4 regions of the Paenibacillus sp. FSL R5-0486 genome follow, and region 1 is predicted to be linked to each of the others. Evidence: riboswitches for the same ligand, from Rfam matches in the RefSeq annotation. Region 1 holds a riboswitch; each other region holds the start of a gene.
The links. Region 1 has a riboswitch for cyclic di-AMP ahead of MKY01_RS00150 (3D domain-containing protein). Riboswitches for the same ligand answer to the same signal wherever they lie in the genome.

Region 1 (4,204 bases):
AAAAAGAAGATAGTCGTTATTTCGACATGAAGGGAGATACAGACATGATGCTGTTCGACACACATACACATCTGGATGCACCACAATTCGACGAGGACCGCGAGGACATGATTCAGCGTGCTGTAGATGCAGGAGTTGGTCGCATGATCAACATTGGTTTTAACCGGGAGACAATTCCAACCACAATGAAACTCGCCGAAACATATGACTTTATATATGCAGCTGTAGGTTGGCATCCCGTAGATGCGATCACAATGCAGGAGGGCGATTTGGAGTGGATTGCATCTTTATGCAAGCATGAAAAAGTGGTTGCGATCGGTGAGATTGGATTGGATTATCACTGGGATACTTCACCAAAAGAAATACAGCATCGCGTATTACGACAACAAATTGCTTTGGCGCGTGAAGTGAACATGCCAATTGTCATCCATAATCGGGATGCGCATGAGGATATCATAAGAATTTTGCGTGAAGAGAAGGCGGGTGAAGTTGGTGGTGTGATGCACTCGTTCTCGGGCAGCTGGGAAACAGCAAAAAGTTGCCTCGATATGGGCTTCCATCTCTCCTTCGGAGGACCGATCACATTCAAAAATGCAAAGCAACCCAAAGAGGTGCTGGAGAAGGTTCCTATGGACCGGTTTTTCATTGAAACAGATGCTCCATATTTGACACCGCACCCTTATCGTGGGAAGCGAAATGAGACAGCGCATGTACGTCTGGTTGCAGAGGCAGCTGCGGAAATTAAAGGCATTTCGGTGGAGGAAATTGCTGCAATAACAACCAAAAATGCCATGGAACGATTTGGGATTCGTTAAAAAAACGAGCAAATGAGGTGAAAAAGGCAGGTAAGCGGAGGTAATTTGCCCTTTGATCCAAATAAATCAAGAATATTACAATATTTTAACCAAATATTCAGAAAAACGTACTTGATCAACGCTTTACAACATGCATCAAAACAGGATATCATCTTTTCAGTGAATTGTTGTGCGGAAAATTGGACAGATGTTCGGGGGATGAACAAAGGGACACTTTCCGATGAAACAACATTACTTTCATGAATCAGTCTCGCTGAGTCTCCGTTAACGGAGAGCGGGGGAACCAATAGGGCTTAAACATCGGTGTATTTGGCCGATGCGCAACGTTCGCTGACCCAAAAGCAGCGAAGGGAACTGCGAAGCCGTATTTGATTTCTTCTTTGGGTCTCGGGGTGAATTCAAGGGCGTCCGCCATGAGCGGGTGACCCAAGATAGGGCGGCTCTCTTTCGCCCGAACCCGACAGCTAACCTCGCAAGCGGAAAAAGAGAGGCAACCTCGTGCATGAATTTCCGATATTCAAAATCATTCGGAAGCCACGAAAGAGTTCCTCTTACACTCTTTCTTTGGCTTTTTTGTTTTTGAATAAAAGAAATATTGTCATCATACGGTAGGTATTCAGGAGGATGACATCATGTTGCGAAGATTGATTCATGGTGCAGAACCGGATTATGTTGGTCCAATCTGTGTTCTGTAGAAAATTTGGTATAGTCACGTCAAAGACATCATGCATTACTTTAGACGGCGAGGCTATGAAGGAGGACGGAGAAGTGGGCACATTCCAACCAGAAGAGACCCATGAGTCACGATCATCCAGTAAGTCTTTCGCGTTGCGGTGGAAGCATGAGAACATGCGTCAAATGGCATTGATCGCGATTTTCTCAATTGCGCTTACAATCATGATCTTGTTAGTCGTTTACGGTCAGGCCGGGAAACAAATTTCACTGGTTATTGATGGCAAAGCTCAGGTGGTAGAGACTCGTACAGGAATGCTTCAGGAAATGCTGGAGGAGCAGTCGATCACAGTCAGCCCTCACGATAAGGTATCCATGTCCATGAATGGGGCGTTAACAGATGGAGACCGAATCGTTATTGAGCGGGCCGTTCCAGTTAACATTACGGCAGACGGAGACACCAAGACTCTGTATACAACCGATTCATCGGTAGAAGATGCAATTCAAAAATCAGGTATTCAAGTTGAAAGTAATGATAAAGTGTATCCGGCGCTTGGAACTGCTATCAAAGCGGAGATGAAGATCCGTGTAGTGCGCGTAACAAAGCGTACAGTGGATGTAGAGCAACCGATCGCTTACAAAGTCATTAAAACGGCTGACCCTAGCTTGTACAAAGGTGATAACCGTGTCGTTGTGAACGGCAAAGAAGGCACAATTGTACAGCATATCGAAAAGGTATTTCAGGATGGAGAATTGGTCTCCAAAAAAATGGTCGGCAAATCTGTCGCTAATAATCGTGTAGATAAAGTGATCGCTGTCGGCACAAAAGCAAAACCGGTCGTGAAAGAACCTGAGATTCAGACCGTATCGGCTCAAACTTCAACAACCAAAAAGGCTACAACAACGAACTCGAAGAAAACATCTGCCTCGGGCAGCAAAGTGATTACCGTATCCGGGACTTCTTTTAAATACTCCAAAGTACTTAAAAATGTATCCATGACTGCTTACTCTTCCGAAGAGCCTGGCATTGGAACTAAAACAGCTTCCGGTACTCGTGTAACGGAAGGACGCACCATTGCGGTTGATCCCAAAGTCATTCCAATTGGCTGGTGGGTATATATCGAAGGTCTGGGATTCCGTCGTGCGGAAGATACAGGCGGTGCCATTAAAGGCAACAAAATTGATGTGTATTATGACAGTGTGAAGCATGCCCTGAATTTTGGACGTAAGAAAGGCAAGACGGTCTACGTGATCGGTCCGGTGAAGCCGGAAGCGAACTAAAATCGTTTTACTTTGAAATGGGAATGCTATAAAATAGTTGCATGAATGATTCATGCGGAATATGCGGCGGAGGAGTCTGAATTCAGTCTCCCCCGCCGTTTGGCAGAGAAGAGGATATTCCTCTTCTTTTTGCGTTAGAAAGGAAGAAATGGAACATGATAAAAGAAGTCATTGTGGTGGAAGGCCGTGACGACACGGTAGCTATCCGTCGGGCCGTGGAAGCCGATACCATAGAAACAGGTGGATCAGCAATCAACCAACGCATTCTGAAGCGGATTGCGCTTGCTCAGGAGAGACGGGGAGTCATTGTACTGACAGATCCGGATCATGCTGGCGAACGCATTCGAAAAATTATTGCGAACAAGGTGCCAGGCTGCAAACATGCCTTCATTCCGGAAGCCGATGCAACGCGCAAAGGGGACATTGGGGTGGAGAATGCCTCACCAGAGGCGATCCGTCATGCTCTGGCGCGCGTACATACTTCATACGAAGGTGCTCCGAGCCTGATCGATTGGGAGGACCTGATCGCGGCAGGACTTATTGTACATCCGCAGGCTGCTGCACGTCGCATGGAGATGGGCAATCTGCTGGGCATCGGATATTGTAACGGAAAGCAGTTCCATAAACGTCTCAGTGTATTTCAGATTACACGGGAAGAATTCTCTACAGCATTAGCGCAAATTGAACGTGAAGGATTGTGAGCATATGAAGAACATGGAAGAGACGATTGAAATTGCAACGCCCAAGCGTACGAAAGAGATTATTCAAAGACACGGATTCTCATTTAAGAAAAGTCTGGGTCAGAACTTTCTGATCGATCAAAATATACTGAACAAAATTGTTAATGCAGCCGATCTGGACGAGTCTAAGGGCGCACTGGAGATCGGGCCGGGTATTGGAGCCCTCACGGAGCGACTGGCTCGGGTAGCCGGTCCCGTCACAGCCGTAGAGATTGACCAGCGCTTGATCCCAATCCTGGGAGAAGTGATGCAGCCTTATTCGAATGTACGTGTTCATCATGGGGATGTGTTGAAGCTTGATCTGGCTGAGTTGTTTAATACGGATTTTGCATCCGTGGACAAAGTCAGTGTCGTAGCTAACCTGCCTTATTATGTAACGACTCCAATCATGATGAAACTGCTGGAAGAGAAGCTGCCGGTAGACAGCATTGTTGTCATGATCCAAAAAGAAGTGGCTGAACGCATGGCTGCTGCACCAGGATCAAAAGACTACGGTAGTCTAAGCATCGCAGTTCAGTACTACAGTATGCCGGAACTTGTGTGTATTGTGCCTCCTACGGTCTTCATTCCGCAACCTAATGTGGAATCAGCTGTCATTAAGCTGAAAGTGCGTGAGCAGCCACCAGTGGAGATTCCGGATGAAGCACACTACTTCGAAGTGGTACAGGCTTCTTTTGCCCAGCGGAGAAAAACAAT
Region 2 (4,204 bases), 1.6 Mb from region 1:
GGCCGTTGTCCTTCAGTCGCTGGCTGGCAAGCTCGGTATCGTCACTGGACGGGATCTGGCTCAAGCCTGTCGTGAACGATTCAGCATGCCTGTTGTTATGATGTTATGGATTCTGTGTGAGCTTGCCATTGCAGCTACCGATCTGGCTGAAGTCATTGGTTCTGCCATCGCATTAAAACTGTTATTTAACATCCCCATGTTATACGGCGTTATCATCACCGCAGTTGATGTACTCCTGATTCTTGTTCTGCAAAACAAAGGCTTCCGCGCTTTGGAAACTCTCGTCATTGTGCTGATGGCAACCATCGCCCTCTGCTTCGGTATTGACCTGTTTCTGGCGAAACCGGATATGGGCGGTGTGCTCCATGGTTTTGTACCAAATGTTGAGATTCTGCAAAACCCGGCCATGCTCTATATTGCCATTGGTATTATCGGAGCAACCGTGATGCCGCATAATCTGTACCTGCATTCTTCCATTGTGCAGACCCGTCAGATCGAACAGACACCACAGGGCAAAAAAGAAGCCATTCGGTACTCGACCATGGATTCTACGATTGCGCTGACACTGGCCCTGTTCATCAATGCAGCCATCCTGATTGTATCTGCCGCTGTATTTCACAGTGCTGGTATGACGCAGGTTGCCGAGATCGCAGATGCCTATCATCTGCTGACACCTCTATTGGGTACTACGGTTGCAAGTATCTTGTTCGGTGTGGCGCTGTTAGCATCAGGTCAGAACTCTACCCTTACAGGTACACTCGCTGGACAGATCGTTATGGAAGGTTTCCTGAACATTCGAATTCCGGCTTGGCTGCGCAGACTGGTCACACGTCTGATCGCCATCATCCCGGCGGTAATTGTGACAGCCATTGCAGGAGAACATGGCACAGAAGAACTGCTCATTTTGAGTCAGGTCGTGCTGTCGCTTCAATTGCCCTTTGCTGTAATTCCCCTGGTGATGTTCACAAGTGATAAAAAAAGCATGGGTGCATTCGCCAACAAATTGTGGCTCAAAATCATCTCATGGGTCATTGCCGCGATTATCGTTGTGCTGAATGTATATCTGATCATTCAGACGATCCGGTTGTTCTAATCTCATTTTAATTGGCTAAATACTAAAAAGGCTGATCAACTCCGGTATTTTATACCCAGTTGATCAGCCTTTATTGTTGCAATCCAATAAACAACCATCTGAATCTAATCCTGATTTGGCATCAGTAACGGCAGGAGTTGATCCAATGAATCAACAGTCCAATCCGCACGGTTGTCATCCGATAGTTCTGGCTGTAATCTTCCGTAACCCTGCATAATTCGAATCGTACGCATGCCCAGATTCCGAGCAGGTATAATGTCGTTATCGATCCGATCTCCGATCATGACGGCTTCCTCCGGTTCACAACCGGCCTGCTTCAAGGCCACAGCGTATAACTCAGGGTCTGGCTTGGACACTCCTTCTTCAGCTGAACATGCCAGAACATCAACATACTTCCGCAAGCCGTAACTCTCCAGTCTCTCTTCCGTTCCAGGACTCTGATTGGCAATAATGCCAATGCGATAATGCCGTGACAACTGCTGAAGAACAAAATCTGCTGAAGGAAAAGGACGTTCAAGATCTTTTTGAAACTTCAGCTTGTCCTGAATCTGTTTTTGATGCCCCTCGTCTTCAACAAATGTGCGAATTGCCACTCTCATAGGCCATTGCTCATATTTTCGGTAACAGTTCGCGAACAGTTCGCGTACCGCCTCAATTGTCACCGGATACCCCAAAGCACAAGCTTCACGGACAAACTGTCCGATAATATCATCAACCGGCTCCCATTCATCCACCAGCGTATCTCCAACATCAAAAAACAACCATTTCAATCCACCTACATCCGGCACGCCAATTCCTCCTTGTAAGCATAAAAAAGAAGACTCACCATCCTGCATGAGTCTCCTCAAACTTCCGTTTATCGATACATTCAATTATAACAGGCACCTTACACCTGAGCAATCACAAGCTATGGCATTAACCATTGAGGAGAAAGCCAACTTCCCCATTGAGCGAATATACAATCCGGTCTGCGCCCATGCCCCGATAGATGCCCTTAGGATGACTCTGCTCCGTAATGACGCACAGGGATTTCGATGTCCATGAACGGCAGATCTGTAAATAACGACAGGTCAGATTCAGGCTGTTCTCGAAAATAAACACGTTGCCTACGCTGCCCTGCGGCAAAAACCATTTTTGAGCTGCAGCCGTATTCATGCGAATGACATGTTCTACTCCGATTCTACGGAGTCTGCGCTCTTCCCCTGCACTGTTGGTTAGAACGGCAAACGGCATTTTTTTGTACATCAGCAATTTGATAAATTTGCGTCCTGCTTCATTTGGAGCAGTCACTAAGATCATCTCAGTATCCATCATTCGTTCCTCCCTTGGCGTGAAAAGACAACAAAAAAGAAGCGTGGGGGACCAAGGCCTCCCGAACGCTTCTTAAATAACCCATGGCGAAAACACCATGAACCAGCGTACGGCTTGTTGCCTCTCCCTTTAACGCTTACGAGGTTAGCTGACGGATTCGGGCGCGAGAGTCGCCCTATTTCCGGCTGTCACCGGAAAATTCACCCCATGAATGCCCACTGTCCTGGACAGCGCATTCCGTTGGTTCCCCCGTTTCCCATTCATTAATGAATGGAAACTCAGCGATTAAAACATCGTTCGTATATCTTAAGGTAAGATCGAGCGATATTATCGTTTGTTTCGTTTTTCAAGTACAATTTAGTTTAAATTGAAATTACGTTATGAATCATACACCCCCGCCATGACGGTGTAAAGTCCTTACAGATCACCGAATCGGCAGATTTTTGCCAATACTCGTTCATAATAACGCTTACAATAAGGTTATACTCTATCCATCTCTTCAAGGCTATCTAATTCTCACTCTGGCGTAAATCACTTCGCAATTCATTCACGTATTCTGCACAACTTGCCTGTTTTGATGCTTTTAACACCATATTAGTTTTGCAATATTTAATTGCAACCAATATAATAGAAGATATAAGAGTAAATAAATGGAGGCGATTTAGATGACAGTCTACGATTACAAAGTGAATACCCTTCGCGGTCAAGAAGTTGAAATGTCCGACTACCGTGACAAAGTGCTCCTGATTGTGAATACGGCAAGCTCATGCGGCCTTACCCCTCAATTCAAAGGTCTGCAAGAATTGCAAGACAAGTTTCAAGATGCTCCATTTGAAGTTCTTGGTTTCCCAAGCAACCAGTTTGCACAGGAAAAAGGATCTTCCGACGATATTGCCGAGTTCTGTCAGATGAATTATGGCGTGAGTTTCCCCATGTTTGAGAAAATTGATGTGAACGGCTCAAGCGCTCACCCTCTTTTCCAACACCTTAGCACAGAGGCTCCTGGCCTGCTCGGCTCCAAAGCAATCAAATGGAATTTTACCAAATTCCTCGTGGATCAGAACGGACAGGTCATTAAACGTTATGCTCCCAAAACAACACCGGACAAGATTGAAGAAGATATCAAGAACTTACTTCAAAAATAATACACAGGCCACCCGTAGCCGGAAGGTAGAGCAGCATTGCCCCGGTAATGGGTGGCCTTTTTTTCTCAACTTTGATGTCATACTGTTCGAAAAAGACAAAAAAAGAAGCTTCCCATTAATGGAAAGCTTCTTTTTAATCGTTCATATGATGCGGTCGAGAGGACTCGAACCTCCACGGGCATACGCCCACTACCCCCTCAAGATAGCGTGTCTGCCATTCCACCACGACCGCATGTCGTAAATAATCGGCAACAGAATTGATTATACCGGGTTCAGAACTAAAAGTAAAGTATTTTTTAATACTTCTTTTTCAGCTAGGCATTTTCATCAAAAATCGCATAATCTCGTCATCTTTACCCATGAACTGCATATGATTAGATTTGATCCCCTCTTTTTCGGTAAGAGCCGATCTTTTTGATTCATTTATATATAGTCCTTCCTTATATATAGTCCTCCATGAACTTCACCACATAAATAACACAATAAGTTATATAAAATAACACAAATATTAAATTCCAGATTTAATCCATTAATTTTCACGGATACTATTGACAAAAAGCGGACATTTATGGGATGATAACTATCATATAATTCGGATTTTTAAACATAAAGCAAACAAAAAGGAATATAAATGTCACTTTAAGTGACATTTAAC
Region 3 (4,204 bases), 3.2 Mb from region 1:
AAGCTGGTGCTCGGTACAAGTGCCGATTTTGCACCATATGAATTCCATAAAGTGATTAATGGCAAAGATGAAATCGTCGGTTTCGATATTGAGATCGCCAAAGAGATTGCCAAAGATCTTGGCGCTGAGCTTGTGATTGAGGATATGGGCTTCGACGGTCTTCTGCCTTCATTGCAGAGCGGGCGTGTTGATCTGGTGATTTCAGGTATGACGCCGACGGATGAGCGGAAGAAAAGTATCGATTTTTCCGACACCTATTATAAATCAAAACAAGTGATTATGGTTCGCAATGTGGATAAAGACAAATATCCAACCATGGCAGAACTTGAAAATGCGAAGATTGGCGTTCAGAAAGGCTCCATTCAGGAAACGATCGGACAGAGTATTCCAGGAGCGAAGCTTACTGCGCTGGATAAAATCTCGGATATCGTGCTTCAACTGCAAACAAAACGCATTGACGCGGCAATCGTTGAAGATACCGTTGCTGTAGGTTATCTGGACGATATCATTGGACTTGCTGCTGCTGTTCCGGACGAAGAGCAAGCAGAAGCGGCAATCGGGATTCGTAAAGGTAATACCGAGCTGCTAGCTGCAGTAAATGGAACACTGGAGCGACTGAAAAGCGAAGATAAAATCAATCAGATGGTGACGGACGCCAGCCTCTTGATGGCGGATAAAGCGAACAAATCACAAAATATTTTCCAAGTATTCTGGGAGTACAAAAGTTTCTATGCTACAGGTGTAGGATACACACTTCTGTTGTCTGCACTTGGGGTTATCTTCGGGGTAATTATTGGATTGATCATCTGTTTGTTCCGTTTGCATGACGCTGCAATCTTGCGCTGGATCGGTACGGCTTACGTTGAAGTGATCCGTGGCACACCGATGTTGGTACAGTTGATGATTATTTACTATGGTTTTTCCCTGAGCTTTGGCATTAACTTCACTGCACTTCAGGCAGGTATCATTACACTTTCAATCAATAGTGGTGCCTATCTGGCGGAGATTTTCCGTGCAGGTATCCAAGGTGTGGATCGTGGTCAGTTGGAGGCAGCGCGTTCATTAGGTATGGGAAGAGGCGCCGCGATGCGTTATATCATATTGCCACAAGCCTTCAAAGCTGTATTACCAGCGATCGGTAATGAATTCATAACTATCATCAAAGAATCCTCCATTATCTCCGTTATCGGTATGGTGGATATTATGTATCAGGCAAGTGTAGTCAAGAACATTACGTACCAAGGGTTGAGTCCATTTTTGATTGCAGCAGCCATCTACTTTGTAATGACGTTCATTTTGTCCAAGCTGCTGGGACGACTGGAAAGGAAGTTGAGTGCAAGTGATAGACGTTAGACAATTACACAAATCTTATGGAAATAACGATGTGCTTAAGGGCATTAACGTGACGATTGGCAAAGGTGAGGTTGTCGTGGTCATCGGTCCTTCCGGTTCAGGTAAAAGTACTTTCTTACGTTGTCTGAATCTGCTGGAACAGCCTACCTCAGGAGAGATTGATTTTGAAGGCGTGTCAATCACGGACCCCAAGCATAACATTAACGCAACTCGTGAGAAAATGGGCATGGTGTTCCAGCACTTCAACCTGTTCCCACACAAAACGGTACAGCAAAACATCACGATTGCTCCGATTAAAGTGAAGAAACAATCCACTCAGGAAGCGGAGAAAATTGCCTCTGATCTGCTTAACACCGTGGGCTTGTACGATAAAAAAGATACATTCCCGAATCAGCTGTCTGGTGGACAGAAACAGCGGATCGCCATTGCTAGAGCATTGGCCATGCAGCCGCATGTGATGCTGTTTGACGAGCCTACGTCGGCACTGGACCCTGAGATGGTCGGCGAAGTGCTGGATGTCATGAAACGTCTTGCAGAAGGCGGAATGACGATGGTCATCGTAACCCATGAGATGGGTTTCGCACGTGAAGTGGGAGACCGCATCTTGTTCATGGATGGCGGGGTTATTGTGGAAGAGGGAACACCTGATGAGGTGTTTGGAGCACCCAAAAATTCACGTACACGTGATTTTCTTGCGAAAGTACTCTAAACGATGTGATCAAATAGCGTTACTGACTTCGAGTCGGTAACGCTATTTTTTATGGATAATAATGACGTATGGATTCGGAAAAGTAACTATTCTGTTACCAAATATAAAGGAATCGGGTCAACCAAACTTTCTGAATTAACCAGTATTCTTACAAATGCTTACATGCTAAAAACCATTTGGTAAGAATTACTACAAGTTCAGGTTACAAAATTGTGATATATTGAACTCTGCCGAAACTTCCGGATAGGGAGTGCGGGGGATGTAACGATGCAGATTGTGCAGGGGGAAAGATCTACAGCACACTGCTTGGGGTGAATTGGGTACATAACGTTTCAAATGTAACGAAGAACCTATAGGGTGGGCTCCTCATCCGAATCCGACAACTAACTTCGCAGGCACAATGAGGGAGGAAGACCATGATTAACAAGAAACGTATAGCCAAAACAGCAGTAGCATTAATGACAACAGCAATGCTCATTCAAGCCGTTCCGGCTCACGCCGATTCAGTTCATGTGGCCAAAGAAGGGGATACCTTCTACACCTTATCAAAACAATATGGAGTAGCACTCAACACGTTAATTAAAGCAAACAACGACATTTCGGCTTACAACATTTATGGTGGTTTGAAAATTACGATTCCCGGTAAGGCAAACAATGTAGCAGCCGCTGCGGCAACGGAGAGCAAGACCCAAGCGAAGACTGTTGCTACAGCAAGCTTGGACGTCAACGCAGATAACAAAGTTGTTCAAGCCTGGGGTAAAACATTCGATTACAGCAAAGCTGTGAACGTAAAAGCAACGGCATACTCTGCAGATCCGTCTGAAAATGGAGGCTGGGGTGCAGTCGATTATTTCGGAAATGACCTTGAACTGGGTACGATTGCAGTTGATCCAAGTGTAATTCCACTTGGAACCAAAGTACTGGTAACTGGTCACAGCCATCCAGGATTGCCAAAACAAGCTTTTGTAGCCACAGCGCGGGATGTGGGCGGTGCAATCAAAGGTCACCGGATTGATATCTTTATCCCGGGTAGCAAACAGTCTGTAAGCTCATTTGGTTTTCAGGATATCGAGCTGTACATTCTGAAGTAGAGAGAAAAGAACATTTAAAATGAATTCAAACAGGGTGTCTGCCAGTCGCTAATTCGCGATTGAACAGCACCCTTTTAATATTCTCATTTATTTCTACCACGGTCATCTTAATCTTTGGCCTTGGGCAATCCCAGCATTTCGTCCAAGGTGACCAGTTCATATCCCCGATTACGTAGTTCCTCAATAATTTCAGGCAAAGCCTCAATCGTGCCGTTCAGGTTTGACCCTACACCGCCTCCAGCATGTTGCAGAACGATGGAGCCGGGTTTTACGGCAGAAAGAATGTTATCTTTCACCTGTTCCTTTGAAAGGCCTTTCCAGTCCAGGGAGTCTACGTTCCAGTTCACAATGCTATAGTGTTGTTTGGCAGCCCATCTCAGCTGTTCTTCATTAATGTCTCCATAAGGTGGCCGAATCATCTTGGGCGTATATCCTGCCAAACGTTGGATAATATCCCCGGTATGTAAAATTTGTTTGCGAAAGGCATTCATCGACAGTTTACTGAATTCAGGATGATTGTAGCTGTGATTACCAACCATATGCCCTTCCTTAACGATGCGTTTCACCAGATCCGGATGTTTCTCAGCACGACTACCCACGATGAAGAATGTAGCTCTGACATTGTATTTCTTCAATACATCCAGTACTTGTGGAGTAAATCGTGGATCAGGTACATCATCAAAAGTCAGTGCAACCTTCTTGGTTGAAGGACCATTGGTTTTGAACGTATCGGCATATTTTTGACGTAATTGTCCCAATGTCAGTTGTTCTTCTTCCGCAGAATCCGAACCTGATACTGATTCACTTGGCGGGCTTGAAACATCCCGCGATGAAACTGGAGCATGAGATCCCCCGAGAAAAATAACGATAACCATCAGCATAATGAGGCGTACGCGCATAATAACGGCCTCCTTTTCCAAAATGACGTTCTCCTTGGTATGCCCGGGGGTTCCATAAAATATGCGTAGTGTGAGAAGTTTCATTGCGGATTTATCTTATGACAGCCATAATTCCTCCATACATAACATATAGAAAAGGATAGGTGGATGGG
Region 4 (4,204 bases), 2.3 Mb from region 1:
ACCGTGCGCGTCTGCCAATTCCGCCACGACCGCATATTGTATCTCCGTCATCGATATCGGCGACAAGAAATAATATATCATGCGTAATCTATCATGTCAACACTGAAAATAATAACAATAAAGCCCGAATCAGACGTCCATGTCGATTCGGGCTTTACCTTTAACTGCTGCTAATAGTTTGGTTCATTAATACGGAAGCATACTACAAATTACAGCTTGGAAGGCCAGTTGCCATACCATGCATAACCGCCTCTTCTTTCTTTATCAATATCACTTAATTTGTATTTTACTACCCCGTCACGACCAATAAAGATTGGTTTATCCGTTCCGATCTCATAGAAGCGTGCCCAAATTGGTGCAGCTTTGGAATCAGCGATAATTTTACTATCTCCATTAGCTCTTTCATACTTGTAACCCGTAATTTTCACTTTGTTAAACCAAGCCTCCGCTCCTTTAATGGATGCGGTAATTTTAGCGTTAGCAGGTCTGGTTTTTAGAAATTTAACAATCGTTACACTCTCTCCAGCTGTCAGCGATGGCACTTCGTAGATTCTTGCGCTCGCTGGTTTAAGAGAGCTGGAATCATGTTGTTGTCCCCATGCTGTCAGCTTACCACCTGAAACGACCTGTGTATTCAGAATCGCCTCAACACCTTTGGCAACTGAATTTTTACTGCGGTTAGCAAGTGTGCTGTCGATAAATGAGAAATCACCTTTGCGTGCTGCTACTTCATCCAGCATGATCATTACATTAATCATGGCATCATCATTGTAAGTGATGTGCTTGTGGTATCCGGAGCTTTGGTAAACTTGTGGCCACCCGCCGTTTGAATACTGCATGTTGATCAAAAAGTTAATTCCTTTGATTGCAGCTGTGGAGTAACGCGGATCATTCGTCTTTTTAAATTCCTTCGCCAATCTTCTAATTTCTGAGTATGTAGCCTTGTTGTCTATCGTGGACTTTGCCCACTCTCCACTTGTCTGTTTATAATCTTTTCTCCAACCTCCATCCGGTAGCTGGTTCTTCAAAATATCAGAAATACTCGCTGTAGTACCCGACGCATCTGCAGCAGATACCGTCCCTAAAGGGAGAACTGCCATTCCAACTACTGAGAACACCATCGTACATGCCAGGACAAAAGTAATTATTTTCTTCGCTTTCAAATGTAACACTCTCCTATGTTCGTTTTTATAAATCTTCCACTTCTACTTTACCTATGATATACGCCCCAAACCTCCTTTATTTGTATTTATCGCATAATAAAATCAATTTTAATCCAATATGTGGATTGGATAATCAGATAATATGCAAAAAAACGATTTTTGTCAATATATGCAACTTAATGAATATAATCTCTCTAATTCTACATAACGGGATAGTTCTTTTAACTCATGACAAACCTATTTATTTATCCAAATTCGTATTAAACGAACCAATAATGACGTTTTTGTCATGAATGATACCCAAACTTGATCCCTTCTTTCATATAAAAACCTTAATTCCGCTAACATTGAGGTATTACGAAGGGTTTTAAATGGGTTTGACAATTACGCATTTATGCAATATAGTTTCAAATAGTTACAAAAACTTAATTATTCATTGCCGAGTTTCATGTTTGAAAACGGGGGAACCAATTTGGGTGAATTATTCTTATACATAGGAAATATAGGGAACCTTCTACCGAACCCTTAGCTAACTCCGTAGGCATCGAAGGGAGAACATTGATTTTGAAAAAACTGATTATCTCCATTTTTGGAGCAGCTGTATTATTTACATCCGGGGCAACAAGCACAGAGGCAAGCAGTATCAACTCCGTAGTGAACAACATGACAGGTATTCCTTACAAATGGGGTGGCACAACTGTAGCCGGCTTCGACTGTTCTGGTTTTATGAGATATCTTTTCAACAAATACAGCATTGAATTGCCACGTACTTCGCAGCAGCAAGCCAAAGCAGGTACTCCCGTATCCAAGAGCAATGTTCGGACAGGTGATCTCGTGTTCTTTAATACAACAGGCAAAGGCATTTCACATACAGGTGTATATATCGGCGGCGGACAATTCGCTCATGCCTCCAGCAGTAAAGGTGTAAGCATCACGAAGTTATCGAATCCATACTTCAATGATCGTTATGTAACAGCACGTCGGGTAACTGGACAGTTTATGTATGATAAAATGTTAGGTAAAATGTGATTCACATACAAAAAGGCATCGGTTATTAACCGGATGCCTTTTTTGCACTTAAAAATGTATGTTGCATTGCTTACTAATGCAGCGCCTTCTGCACTCGCATCGCACCCTGAGACAGGGCATGTCCTCCACCAACAGCTCCAGCCACGGCTACGGTCTCCATAATCTCCTGATCTGTTGCGCCCTTAGCACGGGCTTCTTCTACATGGTAGAAGGTACATACCTCATTGTTGGCGAATAATCCAATGCCAAGCGCAATTAGCTGTTTTGTCTTCGCATCAATCACACCAGGTTGGAAACATTCTCCAGTAAACTCATGATACGACTTCACCACACCTGGCAGTACATCGCTTAATGCTCCAATCTGATCCTTGTAGGCATGAACTTTATCATTCATCAATGTCATGGCTTGTAGCACACCCTCTCGGCTATAGTTACAGATCTTCCTCACTGTACCTATCTTCTCTCCCCAGTGAGCCAATTATGCCAAGAAATCATGGTAATTCCAAACATTTAACGCTCATGGCCACTGCCATAATTATCAGCTGTTACTCACTAAGTGGACTCTGGCGCGGCTCGCTGAACAGCTGATAGCTGTAACCTCGGTCCAGCTTAACGACACGTCGATTCTGACGACGGATAAGTACCTGCTCGCCATCCCAGGCAACCACAATCCCCTTCACGTCGTTCGATTCCAGCTCGTCCCGTACGACTCTAACTTTCTCACCTGACAGACGCAGGGCGTCCAATTCTGTATCACTAATCATCTTCATGGCTCCTATATTTCAAATTTATTTACAAAAAGAGACCTAAATGAAAAGTCATTTAGGTCTCACGTGACTGTATTGGACTGTCATGTCATTCGAAATTATGTCCCGACTGAAAGTTACCGCTGCGCGTGCTCTTTGCTGTCGTTCTTCTCGAACCAAAAATCAAGCACTTTGGCGGACATCACACGTTCTTCAAGGTACTCCACTTGATGCGGTGTAAATTGTTCTTTCCAAGAGAAGGACAACTCTTCGCACAAGCCTACAATCGTCAGTAATTCTGACCAGGCAACATAGCGTTTGTACCAGAAAAATTGAGGATGTTCAATCATATAGGGATAAAGGTCATCGAATTCCGTATGTTTACAATCCAGGGCACGTTCAAAATGAACTTTCGATTCCGCCAGCTTATCATTAAAAAATTGTTCTGTTGCCGGTTGGTTCCCCATGGTGTTGCCTCCTCTCCCTAACATAACCCCATTATAAATGAAATCGGCGGTCATGCAAAGGCATAGTTCAAAAAATAGGCCCTATTCCTTTAAAATGTCACATTTCGTTATCGTCAAATTGTACTGTTCCATCGTTCAGGGAACGAATGCGTACCAAGGCTTCCACCGGAATACCCTGTTCACGAATCGTGCGTGCCCCTGCCTGGAAACTTTTCTCGACCACAACGCCGAATCCGACGAGTTCCGCACCGGAACGCTCGATAATTTTGATGACGCCACGAGCGGCATCTCCATTGGCAATAATATCATCAATGAACAAAATGCGGTCATTCTCATGAATGAACTCGCGAGATACCATAATGTCAGTTACAATTCCTTTGGTAAAGGACGGTACACGTTCACAGTAAGCATCAGGATCAGCCAGAAGTGTTTTTTTGCGACGGGCGAATACAAGTGGCACCCCCAGTTCATAGGCTACGGCAAACGCAACCGGAATCCCTGAGGATTCTACCGTGATTACCCGAGTTACTCCACTTTCACGAAAACGGGCAGCGAACTCACGTCCCATCTCCATCGTTAATGCAGGATCAATCTGGTGGTTCAACAGACCATCCAGCTTTAATACTTGATCCGAGATAACCACACCTTCTTGTAAAATTCGTTGTTTCAATAATTCCATGATTTGACCTCCCAAGCCTATCCTATGAGGTAAAAGTATCATATATCTATCTATAAGTTCAAGCGAAATTGCCTTGACGCTGTCCTTGGGACGCATTTCAAGCCAAAGCTCATTATCGAT

Region 2: linked by a shared signal. The riboswitch ahead of MKY01_RS07315 (hypothetical protein) and the one ahead of MKY01_RS00150 (3D domain-containing protein) in region 1 are both predicted to bind cyclic di-AMP.
Region 3: linked by a shared signal. The riboswitch ahead of MKY01_RS18025 (3D domain-containing protein) and the one ahead of MKY01_RS00150 (3D domain-containing protein) in region 1 are both predicted to bind cyclic di-AMP.
Region 4: linked by a shared signal. The riboswitch ahead of MKY01_RS10665 (C40 family peptidase) and the one ahead of MKY01_RS00150 (3D domain-containing protein) in region 1 are both predicted to bind cyclic di-AMP.

What each region holds. Positions count from the first base shown of each region.
Region 1 is NZ_CP150237.1:31,903-36,106, forward strand. Features, by position in the region: gene MKY01_RS00145 (TatD family hydrolase) at 45-815, shown strand; cyclic di-AMP (ydaO/yuaA leader) riboswitch at 1,057-1,310, shown strand; gene MKY01_RS00150 (3D domain-containing protein) at 1,584-2,768, shown strand; gene rnmV (ribonuclease M5) at 2,924-3,469, shown strand; gene rsmA (16S rRNA (adenine(1518)-N(6)/adenine(1519)-N(6))-dimethyltransferase RsmA) at 3,474-4,204, shown strand, end outside.
Region 2 is NZ_CP150237.1:1,659,272-1,663,475, reverse strand. Features, by position in the region: gene MKY01_RS07325 (Nramp family divalent metal transporter) at 1-1,093, shown strand, start outside; gene MKY01_RS07320 (HAD family hydrolase) at 1,198-1,881, opposite strand; gene MKY01_RS07315 (hypothetical protein) at 2,009-2,407, opposite strand; cyclic di-AMP (ydaO/yuaA leader) riboswitch at 2,523-2,698, opposite strand; gene MKY01_RS07310 (glutathione peroxidase) at 3,070-3,549, shown strand; tRNA gene MKY01_RS07305 (tRNA-Leu) at 3,699-3,781, opposite strand.
Region 3 is NZ_CP150237.1:4,059,695-4,063,898, reverse strand. Features, by position in the region: gene MKY01_RS18035 (ABC transporter permease subunit) at 1-1,353, shown strand, start outside; gene MKY01_RS18030 (amino acid ABC transporter ATP-binding protein) at 1,340-2,062, shown strand; cyclic di-AMP (ydaO/yuaA leader) riboswitch at 2,281-2,476, shown strand; gene MKY01_RS18025 (3D domain-containing protein) at 2,479-3,153, shown strand; gene MKY01_RS18020 (polysaccharide deacetylase family protein) at 3,261-4,052, opposite strand.
Region 4 is NZ_CP150237.1:2,345,753-2,349,956, reverse strand. Features, by position in the region: tRNA gene MKY01_RS10675 (tRNA-Leu) at 1-33, opposite strand, end outside; gene pelA (pectate lyase) at 210-1,172, opposite strand; cyclic di-AMP (ydaO/yuaA leader) riboswitch at 1,591-1,722, shown strand; gene MKY01_RS10665 (C40 family peptidase) at 1,728-2,192, shown strand; gene MKY01_RS10660 (carboxymuconolactone decarboxylase family protein) at 2,266-2,595, opposite strand; gene MKY01_RS10655 (hypothetical protein) at 2,738-2,956, opposite strand; gene MKY01_RS10650 (hypothetical protein) at 3,076-3,405, opposite strand; gene MKY01_RS10645 (xanthine phosphoribosyltransferase) at 3,503-4,084, opposite strand.